Linked DNA regions of Constrictibacter sp. MBR-5. The protein of the gene in region 1 binds, or shares a complex with, the protein of each later gene. Links are inferred from orthologs where the notes say so. Each region holds a gene or a part of one and is shown on either strand. Other genes may lie near its edges. The genes, in order: xseA and ABIE65_RS24880.

What was found.
Region 2: the proteins of xseA (region 1) and ABIE65_RS24880 are in contact, whole or in part, in a cryo-EM structure (PDB 8TXR), measured with the Escherichia coli proteins. The link is inferred for Constrictibacter sp. MBR-5 from one-to-one orthologs.

What each region holds. Positions count from the first base shown.
Region 1 is NZ_JBEPTK010000002.1:156,868-167,053, reverse strand. Bases 599-3,499 are described here. They hold xseA (exodeoxyribonuclease VII large subunit), read left to right. Parts: upstream 599-1,233; coding sequence 1,234-2,766; downstream 2,767-3,499. Other genes in these bases: lpxK (tetraacyldisaccharide 4'-kinase), read right to left, coding at 2,748-3,499; ABIE65_RS04735 (MBL fold metallo-hydrolase), read right to left, coding at 599-1,126. Also shown: ABIE65_RS04740 (hypothetical protein), read left to right, coding at 1-212; more of ABIE65_RS04735, read right to left, coding at 242-598; more of lpxK, read right to left, coding at 3,500-3,722; ABIE65_RS04720 (3-deoxy-D-manno-octulosonic acid transferase), read right to left, coding at 3,724-5,013; ABIE65_RS04715 (ABC transporter ATP-binding protein), read right to left, coding at 5,010-6,800; ABIE65_RS04710 (glycosyltransferase family 4 protein), read right to left, coding at 6,882-7,913; ABIE65_RS04705 (UDP-2,3-diacylglucosamine diphosphatase), read right to left, coding at 7,910-8,698; ABIE65_RS04700 (TldD/PmbA family protein), read right to left, coding at 8,884-10,186. UniProt on the Escherichia coli protein: Bidirectionally degrades single-stranded DNA into large acid-insoluble oligonucleotides, which are then degraded further into small acid-soluble oligonucleotides.
Region 2 is NZ_JBEPTK010000020.1:25,862-41,781, reverse strand. Bases 6,730-9,636 are described here. They hold ABIE65_RS24880 (exodeoxyribonuclease VII small subunit), read left to right. Parts: upstream 6,730-8,009; coding sequence 8,010-8,264; downstream 8,265-9,636. Other genes in these bases: dxs (1-deoxy-D-xylulose-5-phosphate synthase), read left to right, coding at 9,205-9,636; ABIE65_RS24875 (polyprenyl synthetase family protein), read left to right, coding at 8,284-9,180; ABIE65_RS24885 (histone deacetylase family protein), read left to right, coding at 6,964-7,890; ABIE65_RS24890 (hypothetical protein), read left to right, coding at 6,730-6,903. Also shown: ABIE65_RS24930 (DHA2 family efflux MFS transporter permease subunit), read left to right, coding at 1-251; ABIE65_RS24925 (SDR family oxidoreductase), read left to right, coding at 288-1,025; ABIE65_RS24920 (EamA family transporter), read left to right, coding at 1,116-2,015; ABIE65_RS24915 (sensor histidine kinase), read left to right, coding at 2,084-3,484; ABIE65_RS24910 (histidine phosphatase family protein), read left to right, coding at 3,524-4,087; ABIE65_RS24905 (maleate cis-trans isomerase family protein), read left to right, coding at 4,112-4,834; ABIE65_RS24900 (helix-turn-helix domain-containing protein), read right to left, coding at 4,847-5,503; ABIE65_RS24895 (hypothetical protein), read right to left, coding at 5,689-5,844; more of ABIE65_RS24890, read left to right, coding at 6,601-6,729; more of dxs, read left to right, coding at 9,637-11,124; ABIE65_RS24865 (AsmA family protein), read right to left, coding at 11,188-15,357; ABIE65_RS24860 (DUF6635 family protein), read left to right, coding at 15,507-15,920. UniProt on the Escherichia coli protein: Bidirectionally degrades single-stranded DNA into large acid-insoluble oligonucleotides, which are then degraded further into small acid-soluble oligonucleotides.

The DNA.
Region 1 (10,186 bases):
TGACCGAGCAGCCGAAATACGCCAGCGTCAGCGGCCCCATCCACACGACGGTCTATCTGGTTTCGGTCCAGGGACGCGGTCTCGACATCCTGAACGCGATCAAGAAGGCGCACGCCTTCCTGATCGACCAGGGGCCGGTCGTCTTCGCCTACTCGTCGAAGGGCTCGGGCGCCGCGATCTCCGACCTGGAGAAGGGCTGCGCCGCGCGCTGACGCCACTTAGCGGACACCGCCTCCTGACGTCACATGGTCTGCGACCAGGCTTCCGGCACCAGCGCATAGCCGTCGCCGCTGCGCTTGAGGTGGTTGAAGCCGGGGAAGTGGAGATGCATCCCGGTGACCAACAGGCGGTCGGTGGCGACACGGTCGAAGACGCGGCGCCGCGACGCCTCGGCGGAAGCGGGGTCGATGTCGTAGGCGACGGTGACCTCCGGCCGCGCGGTCTGGACCTCCGGCACGTGCACCGTGTCGCCCCAGATCAGCAGCTGCTGGTCGCCGGAGGCGAGGAGATAGGTGGTGTGGCCGGGCGTGTGGCCGGGCGCCGGGATCGCGGTGACGCCGGGAAAGACTTCGCCCTCGCGGAACAGGCGCCAGCGGTCGCGATAGGGCGCGGACTGCTCGCGCGCCGCCTGGAAGTTCATTCGCCGGGTCCGCTCGTCGGCCTTGGCCATCGCCGCGTCGTCGAACCAGTGCCGCTCCTCGTTCTCGTGGAAGACGAGTTCGGCGTTCGGAAAGAAGGGTTTGCCGGTCTTCATGTCGGTCAGGCCGGCCGAATGATCGGGGTGCATGTGCGTCAGCAGCACCGCATCGATGGCCGCCGGATCGACGCCCGCCGCCGCGAGGTGCGCCTGCAGCCGCCCGACGGTCGGTCCCATATAGTCGCCGGAGCCCGTGTCGATCAGCGCGGTCTTGCCGCCGGAGCGCACGATGAAGCAGTTCACCGACGTGCGCCGCCCCGGCACCGGCCGGAAGTTCGACGCCAGAATCGCATGCGCGTCGTCCGCGCCGATGCCGCGCAGCACCTCGACCGATCCGTCGAGGTAGCCGTCGCTCAGGGCCGTCACGGCGATGTCGCCGATGCGGCGGTGGTAGAAGCCGGGAATCTGCCCGGTCGGCATCTGGTCCATGGGGTTCCTCCGCTGGTTGGGCGCCAGCCTAGCGGCGACGGCACCCGGCGTGTAGGGGCGGTCATTCGGGCCTTGGTCGGCAGCGGCGTCGCGGGGTAAACGGAGATATGGTTCAGCTTCCCTTCGATGCGCCTCCGCCGCCCAAGCCGGCTGCGAGCAACCTTCCGGAGTTCAGCGTCGGCGACCTCGGCCGCGCCATTCGCTCGACCCTGGAGGGCGAGTTCGGTCGGGTGCGCGTCCGCGGCGAGATCAGCAACTTCAAGCGGCACGGATCGGGCCACCTCTACTTCCGGCTCAAGGACGACGAGGCGGTGATCGAGGCCTGCTGCTGGCGCCAGAGTGCCGCACGCCTCGCCATCCGCCCCGAGGACGGGCTGGAGGTGATCTGCACGGGCCGCGTCTCGGCCTATGTCGGCCGCTCGCAGTACCAGTTGATCGTCGAATCGATCGAGCTCGCCGGCGAAGGCGCCCTGCTCAAGCTGCTGGAGGAGCGGCGGAAGGCGCTCGCGGCCGAGGGCCTGTTCGACGAGTCGCGCAAGCGGCCCCTGCCCTTCCTGCCCGACGTGATCGGCATCGTCACCTCGCCGACCGGTGCGGTGATCCGCGACATCATGCACAGGCTGCGCGACCGCTTCCCGCGCCACGTGCTGCTCTGGCCGGTGGCGGTCCAGGGCGAGACGGCGGCGGCCCAGGTGGCGGCGGCGATCCGCGGCTTCGGCGCCATTCCGGCCGACGGTCGGGTGCCGCGGCCGGACGTGCTGATCGTGGCGCGCGGGGGCGGCAGCCTGGAGGACCTGTGGGCCTTCAACGAGGAGGTCGTCGTCCGCGCCGCGGCGGAGAGCCCGATCCCGCTGATCTCGGCCATCGGCCACGAGACGGACACGACGCTGATCGACTTCGCCGCCGACCGGCGCGCGCCGACGCCGACCGCCGCGGCGGAGATGGCGGTGCCGGTGCGGGCCGATCTGCTGGCCCAGCTGCTCGACCGCGAGCGCCGGCTGGTCTCCTGCGGCCGGCGGGCGATCGAAGATCGCGCGGCGCGGCTGGAAGGCCTGGCCCGCGGCCTGCCCGACGCGGCCTCGCTCCTGCAGACGGCGGTCCAGCGCCTCGACGACCGGAGCGAGCGCCTCACCAACGCGGCGGCCAACATGCTGGAGCGCCGCACCGGCCGGCTGTCCGAACTCGCGGCGCGCCTGCGCCACCCGCGCGACCAGATCGAGGCCAAGGCGAGCGAACTGCGCAGCCATGCCCGGGCCCTCGACCAGACGGCGGCGACGCTGGTGACCCGCGCCCGCCACGGCTTCGAGCGATTGTCGGCCGAGCAACGGTTGGTCCGCGGCATGGAGCGCCGGGTCGCCGACGAGCGAGTCCGTCTCGGCAACCTGTCGGCGCTGCTGGAGAGCTACTCCTACCAGCGGGTCCTCGACCGCGGCTTCGCCCTGGTGAAGCACGGCGACCACACCCTCACGTCACGGGCGGAGGTGCGGCCGGGCATGCCGCTGACGCTCACCTTCCGCGACGGCGACGCCCGGGCGACCGCCGCAGGCACCGAAGCGCCACCGGAGCCCGAACCAGCGCCGCAGGTGCGCAAGCCGCGCCGCCGACGCGACGACGAACCGGATCAGGGCAGCCTGCTGTAGAGCAGCGCCCGCACGGCCTCGGCGTCGGCCCAGTGCAGCGACATCGAGATGGGCCGCACCATCGCCCGCGCCTCGGGCGGCAGGCGGACATGGTCCTTCTCGGTCGTCACCGGGATCGCCCGCAAGGCGGCGGCGGCGTCGCACAGCCGCATCACCTCGTCAGGACGATAGCGGTGATGGTCGGGAAAGCTGCGGCTGCCGGCCACGTCGAGGCCCGATTCGGTCAGCATGTCGAAGAACTTCGAGGGCCGGCCGATGCCGGCGAAGGCGAACACCCGCGCGGTCGGCAGGGACAGGATGTCTGGACCGGGAACGGCCGTGGCGCGCAGTACCGGCAGGCGCGCGGCGAGGCGGTCGGCGATCCCGATCCGGTCCGCCCCGACGAGCACCGCCGCATCCGCGCGGCCGAGGCCCCGTGCCACCGGCTCGCGCAGCGGCCCGGCGGGCATCAGACGGCCGTTGCCGAAGCCATAGCCGCCGTCGACGACGACGAGCGACAAGTCCTTGCCGAGCGACGGGTCCTGGAAGCCGTCGTCGAGCAGCAGGAGCCGCGCACCTGCCGCGACCGCGGTCCTGGCTCCCGCTCGGCGGTCGCGCGCCATCCAGGTCGGCGCCGACCGCGCCAGCAGCAGCGGCTCGTCGCCCATGGCGGCAGCGTCGTGCAGGTCGGGGTCGATCCGCAACGGGCCGGCGGTGCGCCCACCATAGCCGCGGGCCAGGACGTGCGCGTCGCAGCCGTACCGCTCGCGCAGCAACGGCAGCAACGCCAGGACGACCGGCGTCTTGCCGGCGCCGCCGGCGACGAGGTTGCCGATGCAGACGACCGGAACGCCCACCCGTTGCGGCCGGCGCGCGACGAAGCGGGCGGCGCCCCACAAGCGGGCGACCGGCGTCAGCGGCTGGAGCAACAGCGGCCAGGCGCCGCGCCCGTCCTGCCAGAAGCGCGGCGGCCGCATCTCAGTCAGCTGCCGGCTTCCGGATCGGGTCGAGGAAGGGTGCGAGTTCCGCGAGAACCGCTTCGAGCACCCTGCCGCGCCCCGCGACGAACGCCGCCGCCGCATCGGCCAGTCGCTGTCGCTCCGCCGGGTCCGCTAGCAGCCGGTCGACGGTCGCACCCAGGCCGGCCGCATCGTCAACCAGCGCGGCCGCGCCGGCTTTCGTCATGCCCGATACGGTCTCGGCGAAGTTCGCGACGTGCGGGCCATGAAGCACCGCGCAGCCGAGCCTAGCCGGCTCCAGCAGGTTGTGGCCCCCGTGTGGCACCAGCGAGCCGCCGACGAATGCCACCGGCGCCAGCCGATAGAACAGGCCGAGTTCGTCGATCGTGTCGGCGATGTAGAGTTCGGTCTGCGGCTCGATGCGATCACCGGCCGACCGGCGCGCGACCGAGAGGCCCCCACGTCGCAGTTGGTCCGCGACCGCCTCGCCCCGTTCGGGATGGCGCGGCGCGATGATCGTCAGCAACGCTTCGTGCCGCCGCGCCGCGATGCGATGTGCAGCGCCGACAAGTTCTTCCTCTCCGGGATGCGTGCTCGCCGCCAGCCACACCGGCCGTCCCGCCACAGCGGCCCGAAGCCGGTCCAACGCCTCGCCGTCGGCCGTCAGCGGATCAGCAGCGTCCTTCAGGTCGCCGACGCAGCGAACCTTCAGCGCTCCCAGCGAGCGCAGGCGCGCCGCCTGCTCCGGGCTGCGTGCCAGACAAAGGGCGAAGCCTCTGAGCAGACTCGCGGCTGCCGACGGCGCCCGCGACCAGCGGCGATACGAGCGGTCCGACATCCGGCCGTTCAGCAGGACGATCGGGATGCCCGACCGCCGCACCTCGGTCAGCATGGTCGGCCACAGCTCCGACTCGACGAGAAGCGAGAGATCGGGCCGCCAGTGCCGCAGGAACCCGCGCACCGCCCCAGGCGTGTCGACGGGCGCATACTGGTGGATGGCACCCGGCGGGAGCCGGCGCGACAGCATCGACGCCGACGCGGTGGTCGTGCTGGTGACGAGCACGGTCGGTGCCGACGGACGGTCGCAGATCGCCTGCACCAGCGGCAGTACCGACACCGATTCGCCAATGCTCGCGGCGTGGACCCAGACCAGCCCGCCGGCGGGCCGCGCCATGCCGGGCACGCCGAGCCGTTCGCCGAGCCTTCCGGCATCTTCCCGCCCGGCAGCGAGACGGCGGCGCAGCAGGAGTCCAACGGCGGGAGCCGCAAGTGCCGCCGCTGCGCGATAGGCGGCCAGTCCCGCGCTCATGCCGTGCCCTCGCATCGGGCGGCCGGAGTGCGGAACTGCAGACCATGCAGTCGGGCATAGAGGCCCTGGCTCGCCACGAGGGCGCCGTGACTGCCGGATTCGACGATCTGGCCATCCTCGACGACGTGGATCAGGTCGGCATCGGCGATGGTCGACAACCGGTGCGCGATCACGATGCAGGTCCGCCCAGCCATCAGGCGCCTCAACGCGGCCTGCACCTGAGCCTCAGACTCGCTGTCCAGCGCCGACGTGGCCTCGTCGAGCAGCAGGATCGGCGCATCCTTCAGCATGGCACGCGCGATCGCGATCCGCTGCCGCTGCCCGCCCGACAGCCGCTGCCCCTGTTCGCCGACCATCGTCTCATAGCCGAGCGGCATCGCCCGAATGAAGTCGTCGGCGCCGGCCGCGACCGCGGCGGCTGTGATGTCGGCGTCGGTTGCGTGGGCGCGACCATAGGCGATGTTGGCGCGGACGGTGTCGTCGAAGAGGGCCGGCTCTTGCGTAACGATAGCGATCGCTTCGCGAAGCGAGGTCAGTGTGACGTCCCGGACGTCCTGACCGTCGATCGTGACCCTGCCCTCGTCGACGTCGAAGAAACGCGGAACGAGATTGAGAATGGTCGATTTGCCCGCACCGGACGGCCCGACCAGGGCCGTGGTTCGCCCGCCGGCTGCGACAAAGTTGGCCCCGCGGAGCGCTGCCGGCTGCGTCTCATAGCCGAACCAGACGTTCTCGAACCGGACTTCGCCGCCGGCGAGGCGAAGATCGCTTGCATCGTGGCGGTCTTGGATCTGCGGCTGCAGGTCGATCAGATCGAAGACCCGCTGCGCCGCAGCGAGCCCCTCCTGAAGGACGGCATTGAGGCTGGCGAGACCCTTGAGCGGCTGATACGCCATCATGAGGGCCGCGACGAAGGAGAAGAAGGTCCCCGGCGTCGTCGTGCCGGCGAGCACCCGGCCGCCGCCGTAGACGACGACCGAAGCGACGGCAATGCCCGTCAGCGCCTCCATGACAGGACGCGTCGCCGTGCGCAGCCGGGCTGTCTTCGCCAGTGCATCGGTGAAGGTATCGACGCGCAGACCGGCGCGCGCGGCCTCGTGATCCTCCCGACCGTAAGCCTTTACGTGCCGGGCGCCTTGGAAGGCCTGCTCGATCAGGCCGGCCAGACTGCCCGCCCGCTCCTGGGCTTGGGCAGAAGCCGTACGCAGGCGCCGACCGACCCTCACGATCGGCACGACCGCGGCGGGAAAGACGAAGAACGCCACAGTGGCCAGCCGCCAATCCTGCCAGAACATTACGCCGACGAGGCAGCCGAGCGTCACCGCGTCTCGCGCCACACCGACCAGTCCCCGGGCGAGCGCCTCGCGCAACAGCTGCAGGTCGGTGGTGAAGCGCGAAACCAGCGCGCCTGTACTGTTGGCCGCATAGAAGGCGAGGTCGGCCTGCAAGAGGTGCGCGTACATCGTCTTCTGAAGGTCGGCGACCACCTGCTGTCCGACGAGGGCGACAAGCACTTCCTGAAGGTAGGCGGCGCCGCCCTTGAAGCAGGTCAGCAGCACCACGGCGACCGGCACGATGACCAGCATCTCGACATCACGCTGGATGAAGACCCGGTCGAGCGCCGGCTGCATCAGCCAAGCCAGACCGGCTGTTGCCACTCCCCCGACGGTCATTGCCGCCATGGCGATTGCTATGCGGCGTCCATGGCGGCGAACATGGTCGCGCAGAAGCCGCCGCACGAGGACCGCGCTCCGCTCCGCGACGGGTGCTGCGTAGGTTGCCGACATCGCGGCAGTCATATCACAGGTCGACATCGTACCCGATGGTCGCGCCGCCGCGGCGCTCGGCCGCGACGGTCGATCAGGACATCAGGCGGCGCGCGGCACCATCACCTCGAACGGTCGGTCGAGCGGCGCAACGTGGTCGAGCAACGCGCGCGCACATGCCTGCCACGTGAAGCCGAGAGCATGTCGTCGGCAGGCCGCCGGATCCAGCATGAGAGCCGCCCGCACCGCCGCGCCGAGATTCTCCGAGAGCACGCCAACGGGAGACGAGCCCACGACATCGAGTGGCCCTCGCGTCGGATAGGCGGCCACCGGCACACCGGACGCGAGCGCTTCGAGCAGCACGAGCCCGAATGTGTCAGTCCGGCTCGGAAACACGAATACATCGGCGGCGGCAAAATACCGGGCTAGTTCCTCGCCATGCTTGGGGCCGACGAAGCGCACGGACGGATAGCGGCTCCGCAGTTCAGCCAGTTGAGGGCCGTCGCCGACGACGTATTTGGTGCCCGCGATGTCGAGCGACAGGAACGCCTCGACGTTCTTTTCGACGGCCACGCGGCCGACATACAAAGAGATCGGGCCAGCCCCCTCTAGGCAGGCGTCAGGATCAGGCCGGAACAGCGTGGTATCGACGCCACGCGACCAGAGCGCCAGATGCTCGAAGCCACGATCTGCGAGATCCGCCTTGAGCCCGGCGGTGGCGACGAGCGTCGCACGGGCGGGGGCGTGGAAACGGCGCAGGAGCCGGTAGCCCAGTGCGACCGGCATGCCGGTGCGCGCATGAACATACTCCGGGAAGCGGGTGTGGAACGCTGTTGTGAACGGCACGCCGCGCGCAAGGCAATAACGACGCGCGCGCCAGCCGAGCGGTCCCTCGGTCGCGATATGGATAGCGTTTGGCGCGAAGCTCTCGATGTCGCAGACGAACCGCCCGCCCGGCGGGAAAGCCAGCCGGATCTCCCCATAGGTAGGACAAGCGACGCTGCGATAGGATTCGGGGCTGATCACCCTAACCGTATGCCCCTCGGCCTCGATTAACGGAATGACCGTCGCGTAAGTTCTGACGACACCATTGACCTGCGGCGCCCAGGCGTCTGTCACGAGGAGTATCTTCATGCTGCCTGCGCCACCAGTTCGGGCACCGTGCGATCGACGACCTGCGCCATCTCCGCCCAATGAAGGATGTGCAGATGACCGCGATCGTCTTCTACGAGCGCAGTGCAGCTCTCTACCCAGTCACCATCGTTGCAGTAGAGAAGCCCATCGAAGTCGCGGATCGCGGCCGTGTGGATGTGGCCGCAGATCACGCCATCGACGCCGCGCCGCCGGGCAGCGGCAGCGACCTCCGTCTCGAACCTGCTGACGACCTGGACCGCATTCTTTACCTGCCGCTTCAGGTAGGCCGACAGCGACCAATAGGGCTTGCCGAATAGACGTCTGCCCCGATTGAACCAAGTGTTGAGCATTAGGGTGAGCGTGTAGGCATGGTCGCCGAGAACAGCCAGCCAGCGAGCATAGCAGACAACCGCATCGAACTCGTCGCCATGCACAACCAGAAGGCGACGACCATCCGCAGTCTCGTGGATCGCCTCGCCGACGATGCTGATGCCACCGAGTTCCGTGTCCAAGTAGCCGCGCATCAACTCGTCATGGTTTCCGGGAATATAGACGACCCGGGTCCCAGACAGCGCCTTGCCGAGAAGCGCCTGGATCACCTCATGGTGCAAAGCGTCCCAGTAGCCACGGCGCTGAAGCCGCCAGCCATCGACGATGTCGCCGACCAAATAGAGGTTCTCGCATTCCGTGCGGCGCAAGAAATCGAGAAGCATTGCTGCTTGGCATCCGCGCGTCCCTAGATGAACGTCGGATATCCAGATTGTCCTGTACCGAAGCTTCCGCATCACCACCCACCCCTGTGGATGCCAAACAATGATGCCGGTCTACAGGACTAATGTGACATCTTCACTTCCCGGACAGCCGACCTAACAAAATATATTATCCCTACAAACGGAAACGTCATGCACCCGAAACATAATCGCAATCTGCGAAGAGGTAGGCTTTGTAATTTCAGCCTGCGAGGCTCTACTCAGCGCCCAGCGACAGTCATGCCCTCGATCATCAAGGTCGGCGCGTTAACCGCCGCTCGGAACACGAGGTCGTCGGCGGCGGTCAGCGCGAGGAACATGTCCTTTAGGTTCCCAGCGACGGTAATCTCGCTCACCGGATACGCAATTTCACCGCGCTCGATCCAGAAGCCTGCGGCACCGCGGCTGTAGTCGCCCGTCAGAAGGTTCACCCCTGTACCGATCATCTCCGTCACGAGAAGCCCTTGGCCTATTTCGCGGATCAACTCGGCTGGAGATTGCCTACCAGGCTCGAGGTAGAGATTCGTCGTCGACGGAGACGGCGGGCCGCCGGTTCCGCGGGACGCATGGCCTGTGCTCGAGAGTCCGAGTTTGCGAGCCGCATAGAGATCGAGTACCCAACTCTTGAGGACCCCGTCCTGGACCAGCAGGGTCCGGCCGCTTGCGAGGCCTTCGGCGTCAAAAGGCTTCGATGCTAGCCCGCGCGGCTGCAGTGCATCGTCCACAATATTGATACCTTGCGGAAAAATCCGATCCCCCATGCGGTCCTTCAGGAAGCTGGTGCCTCGAGCGATCGAGCTTCCGTTGATCGCCCCGGCGAAACTGCGCAATAGCCCCCCCGCCAGCCGCTGGTCGATGATGACGGGCACTTTAGCGGTGGCGGCCTTGCGCGGGTTCAGCCGCCGGACCGCCCGTTCTCCGGCACGGCGACCGACGGCTGCGGGATCGTCTAGGTCCGCTCCGTGAACGGTGCTGCTGTAGTCATAGTCGCGCTCCATGCCGGTCCCGGAACCCGCCAGAGCGCTCACGCTGACGGAGTGGCTCGATCGCGCGTAAGCACCGGCGAAGCCGTTCGTTGCGGCCAAAGCGATTCGCGTCAGGCCCCATCCGGCCTCAGCACCCTCCGAGTTCGTCACGCCCGAGACGGCCAAGGCCGCCTCCTCGGCGGCGCGCGCCCTGTCGACGAGGGTTGCCGTCTCCGGCTCGGTCCAATCGCAGATGTCCAAGTCAGGCACCTGATGCGTGATCTGATCTGGATCAGCGATCCCGCAGAAGGCGTCCTCCGGCGCTACGCGAGCCATTGCAACGGCGCGTTCAACGAGTTCGGACACTGCTTCAGGCCGGCGGTCGTTGCCAGAAACGATCGCCTGCCTACGGCCTATGAAGACGCGAAGACCAAGGTCGTACCCCTCGCTTCTCTCCAGCCGCTCCGGGCGCCCGAGGCGCTGCGCGACAGAGATGGAGTGGCCCTCCGCCATCAGCACATCCGCCGCATCCGCGCCAACGGATTTTGCCTTCGCCAAG
Region 2 (15,920 bases), on another replicon or contig:
CCCTGCTCCATTCAGTGGAGGAAATCCTGGCGCAGACGGGTGTTGCGGAAACGCAGCAGATGCCCGGTGCGCTGCACTATCTGGGACAGGTGGTGTACGCGCAGGCGAGCGCCCTCGCCTTTCAAGACACGTTCCTGGCGGCCGCCGGCCTCGCGATCTTCGCCGTGCTCCCGGCCTGGATCATGGGACGAGCGCAGGCGGCGAGCCGCCGGATGCAGCCCGTGGCACCCGCCGGCTCGGCGCGTGCATGAGCGGGCACCACGACGACACGATGCGCGGGGGGAATCATGACTGGAACAGCGATCGTCACAGGAGGCAGCCGAGGCATCGGTGCGGCGGTCTGCCGACTGCTCGGGGCGCGCGGCTGGAGCGTCGCCGTCAACTATCGCAGCGGCAGGGCAGAGGCGGAGGCGGTCGCCCGCGACGTCGACGCCGCCGGCGGGCGCGGCTTCCCGGTGCAGGCGGACACGGGTGACCGGGATGCCGTTCGCCGCATGTTCGAGACCGTGGACCGCGACCTCGGCGTGGCGACGGCGTTGGTGAACAATGCCGGGATCCACGGCCCGCGCGGCCGGCTGGATGCACTCGACCCGGCCGATGTCCGGCAGGTGCTGGCGGTCAATGTCGAAGGCTGCATCTGGTGTGCGCAGGAGGCGATCGCGCGCATGTCGACGCGGCACGGCGGCAAGGGCGGGGCCATCGTGAACGTGTCGTCGGGGTCTGCCTATATCGGCAACCCCGGCGACGGGGTGCTCTATGCCCTGTCGAAGGGCGCCCTGAACAGTCTCACCATCGGCCTGTCGCAGGAAGTCGCAGGCGAAGGCATTCGGGTGAACGGCGTGCTGCCGGGCATAACCGAAACCGACATGCCGGGGCCGGATCGCGCGCGCCGCGTCGGCGCCGGCGTGCCGATGGGCCGCGCCGCCCGACCGGAAGAGATCGCCGAGGCCGTCGTCTGGCTGCTCTCGGATGCCGCCTCCTATGTGGCCGGCGCGCAGCTTCGGGTCGGCGGCGGCAAGCCCTAAGCCTCCAATCCGTCTCCAACATCGTCAGCGGCCCATCGTGGCCGCCACGCCCCGGCCGTGTCCGCGGCCGATCAGCTAGGGATTGCCCTAATGGAACTCTGGATCCCGATCACCGTCTTCGCCGCGTTCTGCCAGAACCTGCGGTCGGCGCTCCAGAAGCACCTCAAAGGCAGGCTCAGCACCTCCGGCGCCACCTTCTCCCGCTTCGTCTATGCCGTGCCGTTCGCATGGCTCTATCTGGCCGGCGTGGCGCAGGTGAGCGGCGATCCGCTGCCCGATCTGCACTGGACCTTCGCCGGCTATGCTGCGGTCGGCGGTCTCGCGCAGATCGCAGCGACCGCGCTGCTCGTCTACCTCTTCTCGTTCCGTAATTTCACGGTCGGCACCACCTATTCCAAGACCGAGACGGTGCAGACGGCGCTCATCGGCGCACTGGTCATTGGCGATGCCGTCTCGACGCAGGCCTTGGCGGCGATCCTGATCAGCCTGGCGGGCGTGATCGCCCTGTCGGTGGCGCGAACCGAACTCACGGCGCGGCGCCTGTTGACGAGTTGGCTCGACAAGCCCGCCCTCATCGGTCTGGCGTCGGGCGCTTTCTTCGGCGTGTCGGCTGTTTCGTACCGGGCTGCATCGCTGTCGCTCGACAGCGGCAACTTCGCCATCCGCGCCGCCTTCACGCTGGCTTTCGTACTGATCCTGCAGACGGTGGTGATGGCCGTCTACATGCGCATCCGCGAGCCGGGGCAACTGACCGCCGTTGCCCGCTCGTGGCGGGTTTCGATCTGGGTCGGCGTATCGGGTATGGCGGCCTCTGCCGGTTGGTTCACCGCCATGACGATCGAGAATGCGGCCCACGTGCGGGCGCTGGGTCAGATCGAGCTCGTCTTCACCTTCATCGCCTCCGTCATGGTCTTTCGGGAACGAACCAATCCAACGGAGATCGTCGGAATCCTCCTCGTCATCGGCGGCATCCTGGTGCTGCTGCTTTGACTTGATCCCTCTATTGAAGGGTTCTTAATCGGACCGTGGTGCAATACCCTCATTGAGCATGCCTGCACGTGCAGAACGAGATCGGTACATCGCAGCAGATGACCACGGTCGACAGCAAGGTTTCGCTTACCCCCGGCTGCCGGCCCGACGACCTCGGCAAGCCGCGGCATGACAGGCATCCGGCGCACGACCGGCTACTCCATGGGCAGAACCGCGCATTGCGGCTGCTCGCCCGAGGCGGAGCCCTTGAAGAGGTCCTAGAGACGCTCGTTCGCGGTGCCGAGAGTGCAGCGCCCGGCATGATCGCCTCCATCCTCCTGGTCCAGGACGGCCGCCTGAAACACGGAGCGGCCCCCAGTCTTCCCGACTGGTACTGTCGGGCGATTGATGGGACCGAGATCGGTCCCGCCGTCGGCTCCTGCGGTACCGCCGCCCATTTGCGGCAGCGCGTCGTCGTGATCGATATCCAGGCCGACCCGCTCTGGAAGAACTTTCGCGATCTCGCGGCGCGGGCCGGGCTTGGGGCATGCTGGTCCGAGCCGGTATTCGCGAGCGACGGCACCTGCCTGGGCTCTTTCGGGACGTATTATGCGACCCCGCGGGCGCCTTCTCAGGACGACCTCGACTTCATCGAGAATGCGGCCCAGGTAGCGGGCATAGCCATCGAACGCCGGCGCTCGGAAACGCTTCTTCAAGAGGCGATGGCGCGGGCTGAGCGGGCTAGTCAGGCGAAGACGGCGTTCCTGGCTCATATGAGCCATGAGTTGCGGACGCCGCTGAACGCGATCATCGGTTTCGCGGACATGGTCGACAGTGAGATGTTCGGCCCGATCGGCGGGCGAAACCAGGGCTATGTCCGCGACATCGCCGGGAGCAGCCGGCATCTGCTCGGCATTCTGACCGGCCTGCTGGAACTGTCACGCATCGAAGGCAGTGCCGTCACGGCAGAGCCGGTGGACCTCAACGCAGTGACGGCAGACGTCGCGGACAGCTTCGCCGGACGAATCGAGCAGAAGCGGCTCGTGTTTTCGCGCCGGATCTGCCCCGATGCAGGTCGGGTGGTGAGTGACGCGGGCGCACTACGACAGCTTCTGACGAACCTTCTCGACAACGCTGTGAACTACACCCCTCCGGGAAGAGCAGTCCAACTGGAGGCGCTGTGCAGTCGGGAGCCGGATCACGGCCGCGAGGAGGTCTGGGTGCGCATCACCGATAACGGGCCTGGCATCGACACCAGCCGGCTGCCGCATGTACGCGAGGCGTTTCACGGATTCGGCGGGCTGACCTCACGTTCGGGTTCAGGAATGGGGATCGGCCTGGCTATCGCCGACCGGCTGGCCCGCATGATCGGTGCGACGCTGGATATCGAGAGCCGCCCCGACGAGGGAACCTGCGTGACGCTCAGGCTGCCGCAAGTACCGGACGCCGGCCATCGCGGCTCCGAGAGTCGCGATGCTTTGGCGACCTGAGGGGCCGTGCTAACTTAGCGACTTCTTCCCGCCGTGCAGATGGGCGAGACCGACGCGGCCATGATCCTGATCCGCCACGGCCAGACTCTTTTCAACCTTCATTTCGGTGCGACGCGGCAGGATCCAGGGATAGAGGATCCGGGCCTGACGCATATCGGGCGCACCCAGGCTGCTGCTGCGGCGGCGGCGCTGGCAGGAGAGGACGTCGTGGAGCTGGTCGTCAGCCCCTATCGGCGCACGCTCGAGACGGCGGCGATCATTGCAGCGGAGCTGGACCTGCCAATCCGCGTGGAACCGTTGATCCGTGAGCGCATGGGCTTCGCCTGCGACATCGGGACGGCGAGATCCGAGCTGGCGGCGCTATGGCCGGCGCATGCGTTCGATCATCTCGACGAACGCTGGTGGCATCACGAGGACGAGCCCGAGGCCCTGCTCGAAGCGCGATGCACGACCTTCCGCGACCGTATGGTCGAGCGTGAAGACTGGCGACGGGTCGCAGTCGTGACGCATTGGGGCGTAATCCGCGCGCTCACGGGACAGACGGTGCAGAACGGCGCCCTCGTGCGATACGATCCGACCGGACGAACCGTCCCGATCGACTGATCCGCAGATCCGGAGGCTATTGCCGTGCCCGACCGTATCCGTCTCGGGATGCTCACGCCGTCGTCGAACACCGTGCTCGAACCAGTGTGTGCCGCCCTTGTCGCCGACTTGCCCGAGGTATCCGTTCACTTCGGGCGATTCCGCGTGGTGGAGATCTCGCTACGCGACGCGGCGCTGGGGCAGTTCGACATGGCGCCGATGCTGGGGGCCGCGGAATTGCTCGCGGATGCGAAGGTAGACGCCATCTGCTGGAACGGAACCTCTGCGGGCTGGATGGGGCTCGACAGCGATAGACGACTGTGCGCAGCCATCACCGAACGCACCGGGATTCCGGCAACGTCAGCGGTTTTGTCACTCGTCGAACTCTTCAGACGGGCTGCGGTCCAGCGATTCGGTCTGGTATCGCCTTACACCTCGGACGTGCAGGCACGAATCGTCGAGACGATGGCCAAGGAAGGCTTCGTCTGTACCGGTGAACGGCACGCCGGCGAAAGCCGGAACTTCCATTTTGCCGACGTAACGGCGCCCCGGATCGAACGGATGGTTGCGGAAGTCGCAGAAACGGGACCGCAGGGGATCACCGTCCTGTGCACAAACATGGATGCGGCGACGTCCACCCCCGCCCTGGAGGCGCGCACCGGCATCATGATGTTCGATAGCATCGCCACCTCGATGTGGGGAGCATTGACTGCCGCCGGCGTCGACCCACGGCGCCTAGGTCACAGAGGCCACCTGTTCACGCTTTGACCGATCGGGGCGTCAGTTCCGGATTTCGGACAGGCTCTGGACGAGGCTGAGCATTCGTAACCGCGAAACCTCGTCGGTAATCGCGGCGAACGCTCGGGCGACCTCCTCCGTCTCCGGGGACTCCGGCGGCAACACCTCACTGGCCGCGCTGCCGGCGGGGGCATCGTCGTCGAGTTCGGCGAAGAACCAGTCCACGGCAACCGCGAAACGCTGTGCCAGTTGGTGGAGCTGGCTGGACGTGAGGGTCGTCTCGCCGCGCTCGTAGAGCGCGACCTGACGGCGCTTCACCCCGAGCAGATCCGACACCTCGTCGATGGGGATCCGCAGTGCCCGTCTGCGGTCGCGCACCCTGCTCCCGACATGACGGTCGATCTCCGTCGGCCCGCGCCGCCGCCCGAGCCTGGGCTCGCCCTCGCGGCTCGACTGCCGCCGTTCCTGCGACTTGCGGTTCGCCTCGCGCTTGCGCTCGCGGAACGCGGGATCGGCTTCCCAGCGGCGACGGTAATAGTCGCGATTGTTCCGGTTCTTGCGTTCACGGAACTCGGGATCCTCGGCAAACCTCCGCCGATTGTACTCCCGATGATAGGTCCGGCTCGCCTCGCGTCGGGCGTCCTCGCCGTCGTTCCCGGAGGGGCCTCCCGAACCGGCCCCGGCCGATCCATTCTTCATCGTCTCCGATCCTCAGGAGCGGGCATCGTCACTGACCGAAATAAAGGCGCCAGCCGCCAATAGCGGCCATGCCGCACCGAGCAGGCATGCGCGAAAGAACGGCTGACGGCCAAACCGGTATCCCACCAACGTCACCACGCTGGACAAGGCGCCGTACGCTGCGATCAGCCCCAGGGCCCAGCCACTCACACCAGCAACATCACGATCAGGCTGAGCGCCGACCACGCGAGAGCCAGATACAGCATCAGCGCGAGGGCGACGTGCCGTGCCGGCCACCGCAGGTCGCCCGGATGACGCGGCGAGTGAACGCCTGGAAGGGTGATCCCATAGTGTGTGACCATCGAAGCCACCAACCCACATGTAAATGCCGCATGTCCTCGGACATACTATCGTATTCTCAAAATGAGAGAACAAGCCTCTCTTCCGCAGCAACGCCCAAAGAGCCGTGTCAGGTCCAAAATTTCTCTAAGTCGTACCGCTCGCGGTGACGGGACCCACATACCGCCCTAACCGGATATAGGTGGTGGCCGCCCTGCGTCTACCGACCAACATCATCGTCCATATGCGGCGGAATTGAGACGGATGACGAAAGTTGAAGCACGCTGATCCTGTGGCTTTTCGGCTCGTTTTTGACTACCCCTGTTGGATCGGGACGAAAGGGCAGGCCATACATGCCGCATAAGACAACAGCGCTCCGGGCAAGGCTGAGATGGGCTCATCTCCTACCTGTCTGGCTTGCTGCCACCGCGGTCGCGGGATGCGATTTCTCCCGTCCTGGGGGCGTCAGCGCCTGGGACGGCTCATCCACCTGGTATGGAAGCGCAGCGGTGCCTGCGATTGCCCCTTCCCCTCGTCCGGCGCCACCGCCGCCGCCGCCGCCGCCAAGCCAGGATGCCGCGACACCCCTCGCCCCAGCGGCCGCTACTCCCCGGCAGAATGCGACTGCCGTCGCGGAGCCCCTGCTGGAGCGTGAGCCGGTCAACCTTGCGCCCCCCCCTGCTCGCCCGGCGGCAGTCTCGACAACGGGACCCGTGGTCGTCGCTACGACGCTCTCGCCGGCCCCAACCGACAGCGGCGCATCCGCTGCCACCCCAGCGATGGCGGCCCCCGCCGTGGTTCAGCCGCAATCGGTCCGCCTCCACGGCCGTCTTTATCGGTCGTTCGGCGATATGGGGCGCGTCGAGATCGATGACGGGCTCGAGCTGACCGCTTCCGGCACGGGCTCACCGACGGCCTGGTGCGCCTTCACGGGCAATCCGCGGCTGTCGATTCCCACTGCCAAGGGGATCTGCTTCTACGATCGGGACGGCGACCAGTTGCTCGAGACGATGGCCGTCGTCGGCCAACCGGAGCTCGGCTACATGGAACTCGGACCCTTCACCTATACCAGGATCAACTGACGGTGCGCCGCGTCCCGGCCGGGATCGCCTTCGGACCAGGTGCGGCAGCGGGGAGCGGACATGACCACGCTTCTGATCACTCATCAGGCATGCCTCGGCCATGATACCGCGCTCGGACATCCAGAGCGGCCGGCCAGGCTGCAGGCGGTTCTGACAGCCCTCTCCGGCCCGGAATTCGAGGCGCTGGCGTTGCGCGAAGCGCCGGAGGCGACGCCTGCGGAACTCGCGCGCGTGCACGGCGCGGAGTATGTAGCGGCCGTGCTCGCCGGAATGCCGACCGACGGCTACGTTCGATTCGACGACGACACCATCGCGTCGCCTGGTTCGCGCGACGCGGTGGTGCGAGCCGCCGGGGCCGTCCGCGCTGCCGTGGATGCCGTCATGGGCGGAGAAGCAACGAACGCCTTCTGTGCCGTTCGCCCGCCCGGCCACCATGCCGAGCCTAACCGGGCGATGGGTTTCTGCTTCTTCAACAACATCGCCGTCGGCGCGTTTCATGCGCTCGCTGTCCACGGGCTGGACCGGGTCGCTGTCGTCGATTTCGACGTCCACCACGGCAACGGCACGCAGGCCGCATTCGAGAACGATGCGCGCCTGTTCTTCGGATCCACCCACCAGATGCCGCTCTACCCAGGAACGGGACGAGCAGCGGAGCGCGGCGTCGGCAACATCTTCAATGCACCCCTGCCTCCGGGCGCGGCTGGCGAGACGTTCCGCCTGGTCTTTGCGGAGCGGATCCTGCCGGAACTCGAGCAGTTTCGCCCCGATCTGCTGATGATATCGGCCGGGTTCGATGCGCATGCGGCCGATCCCCTCGCCCAGTTGCACCTCGTCGCCGACGACTTCGCCTGGGTGACCGAAAAGCTGGTTGAACTGGCGTCGCGCCACTGCGCGGGACGCATCGTCTCGACGCTCGAAGGTGGCTACGATCTCGAATCCCTCGCCGCGAGCGCAGCCGCTCACGTCCGCGTATTGATGGCCGCATAGGTCCGAATCGCGCCTAAAGCCCGAGATTGGCAACACCGGGGTCGCGATGGCGTTCAAAGGGCATTATGTCTATCCATCGCGCCGCGGATCGTGCGGCATCGAGCGAGTTGGACGAGCGTATGCAGGAAGAGACGGTAGGAGCTGCTCCGGAAAGCCTGAGCTTCGAGGCCGCGCTGAAGGAGCTGGAAGCCATCGTCACGAGCCTCGAGCGCGGTCAGGTCACGCTGGACCAGGCCATCGAATCGTATGAGCGCGGCGTCGCACTGAAGCGGCAGTGCGAGGCCAAGCTGCGCGAGGCACAGGAACGGGTCGAGCGTATTTCGCTGTCACCGGACGGAACCGTGCGGGCCGAGCCGTCCGACATTCCGTTCTGACGACCCGACCGAGCCCAGCATGAACACCTCCGCGATCTTCAGGTCCGCTCTCTCGGACGCAGCTGCGTCCGTGGACGCGGTGATCGACAGGCTCCTGCCTGAGCCGACCGGACCGGAGGCCCCTCTGTTCGAAGCGATGCGCTACGCCGTCCTGGGGCCAGGCAAGCGGATGCGCCCGTTCTTCGTTCTCACGGGGGCGCGCATGTTCGGCGTCAAGGAACAGAGCGCGCTGCGGGTGGCGGCTGCGGTGGAGTTCGTCCATGCCTACTCGCTGGTGCATGACGACCTGCCGGCGATGGACGACGACGACGTGCGACGCGGGCGCCCGACGGTGCACCGTCGCTTCGACGAGGCCACCGCGATCCTTGCCGGCGATGCGCTGCAGACCCTGGCGTTCGAGGTCCTCGCGGATACGGACACGCACTGGGATCCGCAGGTTCGCTGCGACCTTGTGCGCGACCTCGCCGCTGCGGCTGGCGGACGCGGCATGGTCGGCGGCCAGATGCTGGACCTGCGTGCGGCAGAAGAGAATTTCGACATCGGTGCGGTCGCCCGGCTCGAGCGCTTGAAGACGGGCGCGCTCATCGCATTCTCCTGTTCGGCCGGCGCGGTGCTCGGCAATGCCGGAAGCCAAGTCCGGGCGGCTCTCGCAGCCTATGCCCACGACCTCGGGTTCGCTTTCCAGATCGCCGACGATCTGCTGGATGCCGAAGGAAGCGAAGCGGAAACCGGCAAGCGGGTCGGCAAGGATGCGGGCGCCGGCAAGGCGACGGTGGTCGCCCTGCTGGGCGTGGAGGCGGCACGTCAGCACGCTGTCATGCTCGCCAACCAGGCGGTCGCGCATCTCGACGGCCTGGGCAGTGGCGCCGATCCTTTCCGGGCCGCCGCCAGGTTCGTGGTCGAGCGAAGGTCATAAAGGGAGGGCCAAGCTACCGTGACGATTCCCAACACGAAGACCCCCCTTCTGGACGGCGTGACGTGGCCCGAGGACCTTCGCCGCCTGGACGATGAGCAGTTGGCGCTGCTGGCCGACGAACTGCGGCAGGAGACGATTGACGCCGTCTCGCTGACGGGTGGTCACCTCGGGGCCAGTCTGGGCGTGGTGGAACTGACCGTGGCGATTCACAGCGTGTTCGATACGCCGCGCGATCGGCTGATCTGGGATGTCGGGCACCAGGCCTACCCCCACAAGATCCTGACCGGGCGCCGCGACCGCATCCGTACGCTTCGCCAGGCCGGCGGCCTGTCCGGCTTCACCAGGCGCGCCGAAAGCGAATACGACCCCTTCGGCACGGCGCACAGTTCGACCTCTATCTCCGCCGGGCTGGGCATGGCGGTGGCGCGTGACCTGCAAGGTGCCGACAACGACGTGATCGCGGTGATCGGCGATGGCGCGATGAGCGCCGGCATGGCTTACGAGGCCATGAACAATGCCGGGTCGATGAACAAGCGCCTGATCGTCATCCTGAACGACAACGACATGTCGATCGCGCCGCCGGTCGGCGCCATGAGCGCCTATCTGTCGCGCCTGATCTCGTCGAAGTCGTACCGCTCGTTCCGCCACGTGGCCAAGCAGATGGCGGAGCATTTCCCGGATCCGTTCAAGAAGGCGGCTCACCGGGCCGAGGAATATGCCCGCGGGCTACTCACCGGCGGCACCCTGTTCGAGGAGATGGGCTTCTACTATATCGGGCCGGTCGACGGGCATAATCTCTCGCACCTGCTGCCGGTCCTGCGCAACGTGCGCGACAGCCGGGAGACGCGGCCGGTCCTGGTGCATGCCGTTACCCAGAAGGGCAAGGGCTACGCACCGGCCGAAGCATCCGCCGACAAGTATCACGGCGTGGCCAAGTTCGACGTCGTCACCGGGGTCCAGGCCAAGTCGACCGCCAAGGCGCCCGCCTATACGAAGGTTTTCGCGGAAAGCCTCATCGCCGAGGCGGAGCGGGACGAGCGCATCGTGGCGATCACCGGGGCGATGCCGGGAGGCACAGGTGTCGACGCCTTCGCCAAGCGCTTCCCAGACCGCGCCTTCGACGTCGGTATCGCGGAGCAGCACGCCGTGACGTTCGCGGCCGGTTTGGCTTCGGAAGGGTTCCGGCCGTTCGCCGCGATCTACTCGACCTTCCTGCAGCGCGGTTACGACCAGGTCGTGCACGACGTCGCGATCCAGCAACTGCCGGTTCGCTTCGCCATCGATCGCGCCGGCTATGTCGGCGCCGACGGTGCCACGCATCACGGCTCGTTCGACGTCGCCTATCTCGGATGCCTGCCCGGCTTCGTCCTGATGGCGGCGGCCGACGAGGTCGAACTGCGGCACATGGTGGCCACTGCCGCGCGCATCGACGACCGCCCCTCCGCCCTCCGCTATCCGCGTGGCGAAGGCATCGGTCTCGAACTGCCAGCCATCGGCGCACCACTGGAAATCGGCAAGGGCAGGATCCTGCGCGAGGGCACCACTGTCGCGATCGTCAGCTACGGCGGGCGCCTCCAGGAATGCCTCGCCGCGGCCGACCAGCTCCAGGCACGCGGCCTTTCCACCACAGTCGCCGACGCACGCTTCGCCAAGCCGCTCGACGAAGACATGCTGCGCCGGCTCGCCCGCGAGCACGAGGTCCTGATCACCATCGAGGAGGGCTCGATCGGCGGCTTCGCGACGCAGGTTCTCCACCTTCTCGCCCACCAGGGCCTGCTCGACGCCGGCCTGAAGGTCCGGCCGATGGTCATGCCGGACATTTTCGTCGATCACGACAAGCCGGAACGGCAGTACGAGATCGCCGGCCTCGACGCTGCAGGCATCGTCGCGACCGCACTGATGGCACTCGGCCGGGACGCCGTCGAGCGCCCGGCGCGCGCCTGAGGCCGCGACGAGCACGACGGCAGGCGGCCACCGGCGGCGAAGGCCGGCGACCGCCCCCTCAGTTCATCGGTTGAACAGCCCGCGCAACAGCTTCTCGGGCTCGCTTTCCTGCCGCGGCTTCGGCTGCCCGGCCTGAGGAGTGCTCGACGGTGCGGACTGCGTCGTCGGTGCCTGGGGTGCCGTCGGCGATTTGGGCGGCGTCGGTGCGGCGGGAGCCGACGTGCCGCCGGTCGGGGCACCGTCAGGCGCACTCGGGGCCGCCCTCTGGCCGGTGAGGCCCTGCAGCAGCCCTCCGATCCCGCCCGCGCCGGATCCAGTACCGTCTCCGGTTCCGAGGCCGGGGATGGGGAGCTTGACGCCGCTTCCGGCAGCGAGATCCTTCAACGACCCCGGCAGGTTCTTGAGCTTTTCGGGATCCTTGGCGAGATTCTGCAGCATCCGGTCCCACTGCACGTCGTATCGCGGCGCCGACCAGGGGCCGGTGATGCGGATCGGCACCGGGATCCCGGCGAGATCCTCATTCCCGCCCTGCCCCTTCAGGCTCGCCACCAGCGTCGCATCGACCGTGTAGTCGACGGTCTGCCGTGGCAGGTCGACCGTGCCGCCGCCGCCGAGACGCAGCAGCGGCGCCAGCATCTTCAGGTCCTTGTTCTCCACGATCCCGTCGCGGATCACATAGGTGCCGGAGAGTTCGGCGAAGTCTGTCTTCTGCTCGGCTCCTGCCGCCTGGTCCAGGCCAGCGGCACCGACCTTGCGCAACGCCGCCGCGATGTTGATGCCGTAGACCGCGCCGTCGAGGAACTTGAACGAGCCGGCGCCGTCGAGGCTGGACATGAGGTCCTTCTGGCTTCGGCCCGTGCCCGTCCCCTGCGCGGCGAAGCTGGCGGTGCCGGCGAGCCGGTCGGTACCGGCGAAGGCGGTCAGAAGGGGGCGTGCCGCGAGACCCGAAGCCGAGGCGTCGTAATCGAGTTTGACCCCGCGCCCGGTGTCGGCGAGCGAAGCCTTTCCGGCGATGCTGCCCCCCGCGGTCCGGACGTCTGATAACGCCGTGGTCAATGTTCCTCCCGCCAGGGTCGCCGTCATCCGCCCCGTCTCGACGACGAGGCCGCGATAGCGGACGGCATTGAGCGTCACATCAACCTTGCCGGTGTTCTCGCGCAATGCTGCGAGGTCGATCGGCTCCTCGTTCCAGCCGGTCGTGGCGGTCGGTTGTCCGGGCGTCGGTTTCTGCGGCGCAGCGGTGACGGACGGCGGCAGATAGGCGTCGAGGTCGGCCTCGCGAACGACGACCTTCGCGTCGAATCGTCGGGGCATCGATGTCGTGTCGATGCTGCCTTCGGCAGTGGCCTTGAGCGCCTTGCCGTCGATCGTCGCCTGTTTGAGTGCGATCCGCGGGCCATCGGCGGCCAACGTCGCCGTCACCTTCAGGGGGCCCGGGTCCGGCTGGTCGAGTGGCTGCCCCAGCCAAGCGGCGAGGCGGGCGACCGACGCAACGTCGAGATCGACCTTCCCGTCCAGTCCCGGCAGGGGGGCTTGCTGCACCGTACCGTCGAAGCCGGCCGTAACGGGTGCCGCGGAAAGCGATAAGGACGCCGGAAAACGGTTGCCGCCGAGGGCTGCGCGCGGATCCTTCACAGTAGCGGTGGCCGTCACCTTCTCCCCGTTGTAGGTCGCCGCGACCTGGAGCGAGGCCTGCTTGGCCATTCCCGGCAGGTCGAGGCTCAGGTCGAGGTCCGACAGGGGGATCTGCCCCTGTCCGCCGCCAGCGAGGCGGGTTGTCAGCCGTCCGGAAAGCGCGTCGGCGAGGGCGCGTGCAGATGCGCCGCGGCTCTGTGCCGTCAGGTCGAGGGCAGCGGTCCCACCGAGTACCGGTGGTCCACCCGACGCCTGAAGCAGCTCGTCGACCCGCACGCCGGACGCCTTCAAGTCCGCATCGAGAGCGAGCACCTTGCCGGATGCATCGGCCTTCACCGTGCCGCCGACCCGCCCGCCGTACAGTGCGAGTTCGTCGACCTTCATCGTCGCGATGCCCCGATCGACCCGAGCGGTCAACGCCACGCGGCCAAGCCTTTGTCCTGCCGCCTTCACGCCCGCCAGGTCCACCTTCACGTCGGCATCGAGATTGCGGAGCGCGGAGAGGTCGACGGGCTCGTTGGGTAATGTGGCGAAGGGATTCCCTGCCGGTCCGGTCCCCGCTGGCGACGCGGCCGGTGCAGCAGGCCCCACATAGCGGTCGACGTCGAGGACACCGCCCTTCACGTCCAGCGCAAGCTGCGTGACGGCGCCTTTCTGCTCCCACGAACCCTTTGCGGTCGCGTCGAGACCGGCCGAGGCGATAGTCGCCTCGCGCAGGACGATCTTTGCACCGTCGCCGGCGAACACGGCGCGCGCCTTGATCGGTCCGGGATCCTGACCTTCGATCGGCCGGCCGAGCCAGGCAGCCATGCGCGCGGCAGAGGGCGCATAGAAGGTGAAGGTCCCGTCGAGGCCGGCGACCGGCGCCTTGATCACCGCACCGTCGTAGCCCGCTGTGACTACGGCCGATTTCACGGATGCATCGAGATCGAAGCGGTCGCCGGACACGATTTGCGGCAGCGGCGAGGTCTGCGCCTGAACCGAGACCTTCTCCCGGTTGTAGACGAACGTCGCCGCCAGCGTCGGCTCCCTGTCCAATCCGGGCAGGGTCAGGTCCAGCGTCAGTCCGGAGAGTGCCCCAGCGGCTGCGTTGGCGACATTCATCCCGCCCAGGTCCGCGGTCAGCCGACCCTTGAGGCTCTCGGCCAGTTTGCGGACACTTTCACCATGCCCATCGGCTTCGAGCGTCGCGGACACGACGCCCGCGACCGGTGGCTGCTCTTTCGGCGATGCCGCGCGGGCGAGCGCACCGACGTCGACCTTGTCGACCTTGCCGCTCGCGGCGAGTGCCAGCGCCGGACCGGACGCATCCAGGGTCGTGCGCGCTTGGACGGTGCCGCCGTAGATCTGCAGCTGATCGAGGTCCGCAGCGAGCTTGCCGTCCTTCAACGTCGCGGTGAAATCCGTCTGCCCGACGGTGAAGCCCATCACTCTGATACCGGCGATGCGCACGCGAATGTCCGCCTCGCCCTGCCGCAGCGTTTCGAGATCGAGCGCCTCGTCCGGCAGGCTTGCAATCGGGCCGTCCCGGGGCCCGGCCTTCGACGGCGGAGCCTTCAGCGTCTCCTTCGGCGGGGGTGGCAGATAACGGTCGACGTTGATGACGCCACTCTCCACGGTGAGTGCCACCTTCGGCGCAGGACCCGACAGATCGACGCTGCCGGACGCCTTCGCGTCCAGGTCTCGTCCCTGGAGCACTGCCTCGGTCAGCGCCATGCGCGGACCGTCAGCGGCGAAGACCGCGTGCGCCTTCACCGGTCCCGGATCCGGCTGGCCCGCAGGCAAGGGCCGGCCCAGCCATCCCACCAGAGACCCGACCGACGGGATATCGAGGTCGAAGGTCCCATCGAGACCGGGGACCGGTTGGTTCTGGACGCCGCCCGTGTAGCCGGCGCGGGCTTTCGGCGACTCCAGCGCAACAACGGCCTGCGCCTTCTCACCGTCGATCACCCGGCGCGGCGTGTCCAAGGAGAAGCGCGCCGTGACGGGATCGCCGTTCAGCGTCATGCGCGCGTCGAAAGTGGCGACATCCGACAGCCCAGGCACCGACAGGTCGACACCGACGTCGACCGCGTCGATCCTCTGGCCGGTGCGCGCGTCGGCGAACCCGATGCGGCCACCGACGATACGCGCGTTCTCGATGCGCACTTCCCCGCCGAAGCCCGCCTCCTCGCCCTGCGGCTCGGGACGATCCTGCGCATCTGCGGGCGAACCCGAAAAGACCCAGTTCGGATTGCCCGCGGCATCGACGCGGAGATCGGCTTCGGGCTGCTCGACCAGCAGCCGCTTCACGACGATGGTGCGGCCGAGCAGAGGCAGTAGCGCTACCTCGCCCTCGATCCGCTGCACGCTCGCCATGTAGGCCGGCTCCATGCCGGTGGCGTTTGCGAACTTCACGCCGGCGGCGCTGAACCGCACGCTCGGCAAGACAGAGATCGCGAGGTCGCCCTCTATCACCAACTCGCGGCCGGTCGCGTCCTTCACGGCCGCGGCGATCTGCGGCTTGTAGCCGTTCCAGTCGATCAGGGCCGGGACGGCGAACAGTGCCACGACGATGACGACGATCAACGCGCCGATACCGATAGCGACTTTTTTCATGGGCACCGGATCTCCCGGTTACGTATGCGCTTGCCAGGCCGGGATGATGGCCGCAAACGGATCCGACGGCCACCCCGCCACCCGAAAAACATCTGCATCGGATGCCCGGAGACCGCGCCACTATGGAGGCACCCGGACGTTCACGCAGCATGGACAGCGAACCAGGATCCTCACCGTCGGCCGTCGGCGTGACAGCGGGCACGCCGATTCCCGCCCCCGAACGCGCTGCCGTGGTGCGGGCGGCCGACGCCGCCATCGGCCGCTACATTGCTGCGAGGCGCCAGCGCATAGGCCCCTTCGCGCGCCGAACCTTCGGCTGGCGGGGCGCCCTGTCGCTGCATCGCACGGCCGTCGGCTGGGATCTCGTAAGGGCACCGGCGAACGCGCTGGCGGCCGTCCCCGCCATGATGCGCTATGCCGCAGCGCAGGGAGCTCGGGCTGCCGGATATCGCGCCGCCGCGCAGCGGCTGGGTGCGCCACGACTGGCGATCGCCACCGACGTCGCACGCGAGGTCGAGTGGCGCCTCCTGACCGACCTGCTGGAGCTGCCATACGAGCAGCCC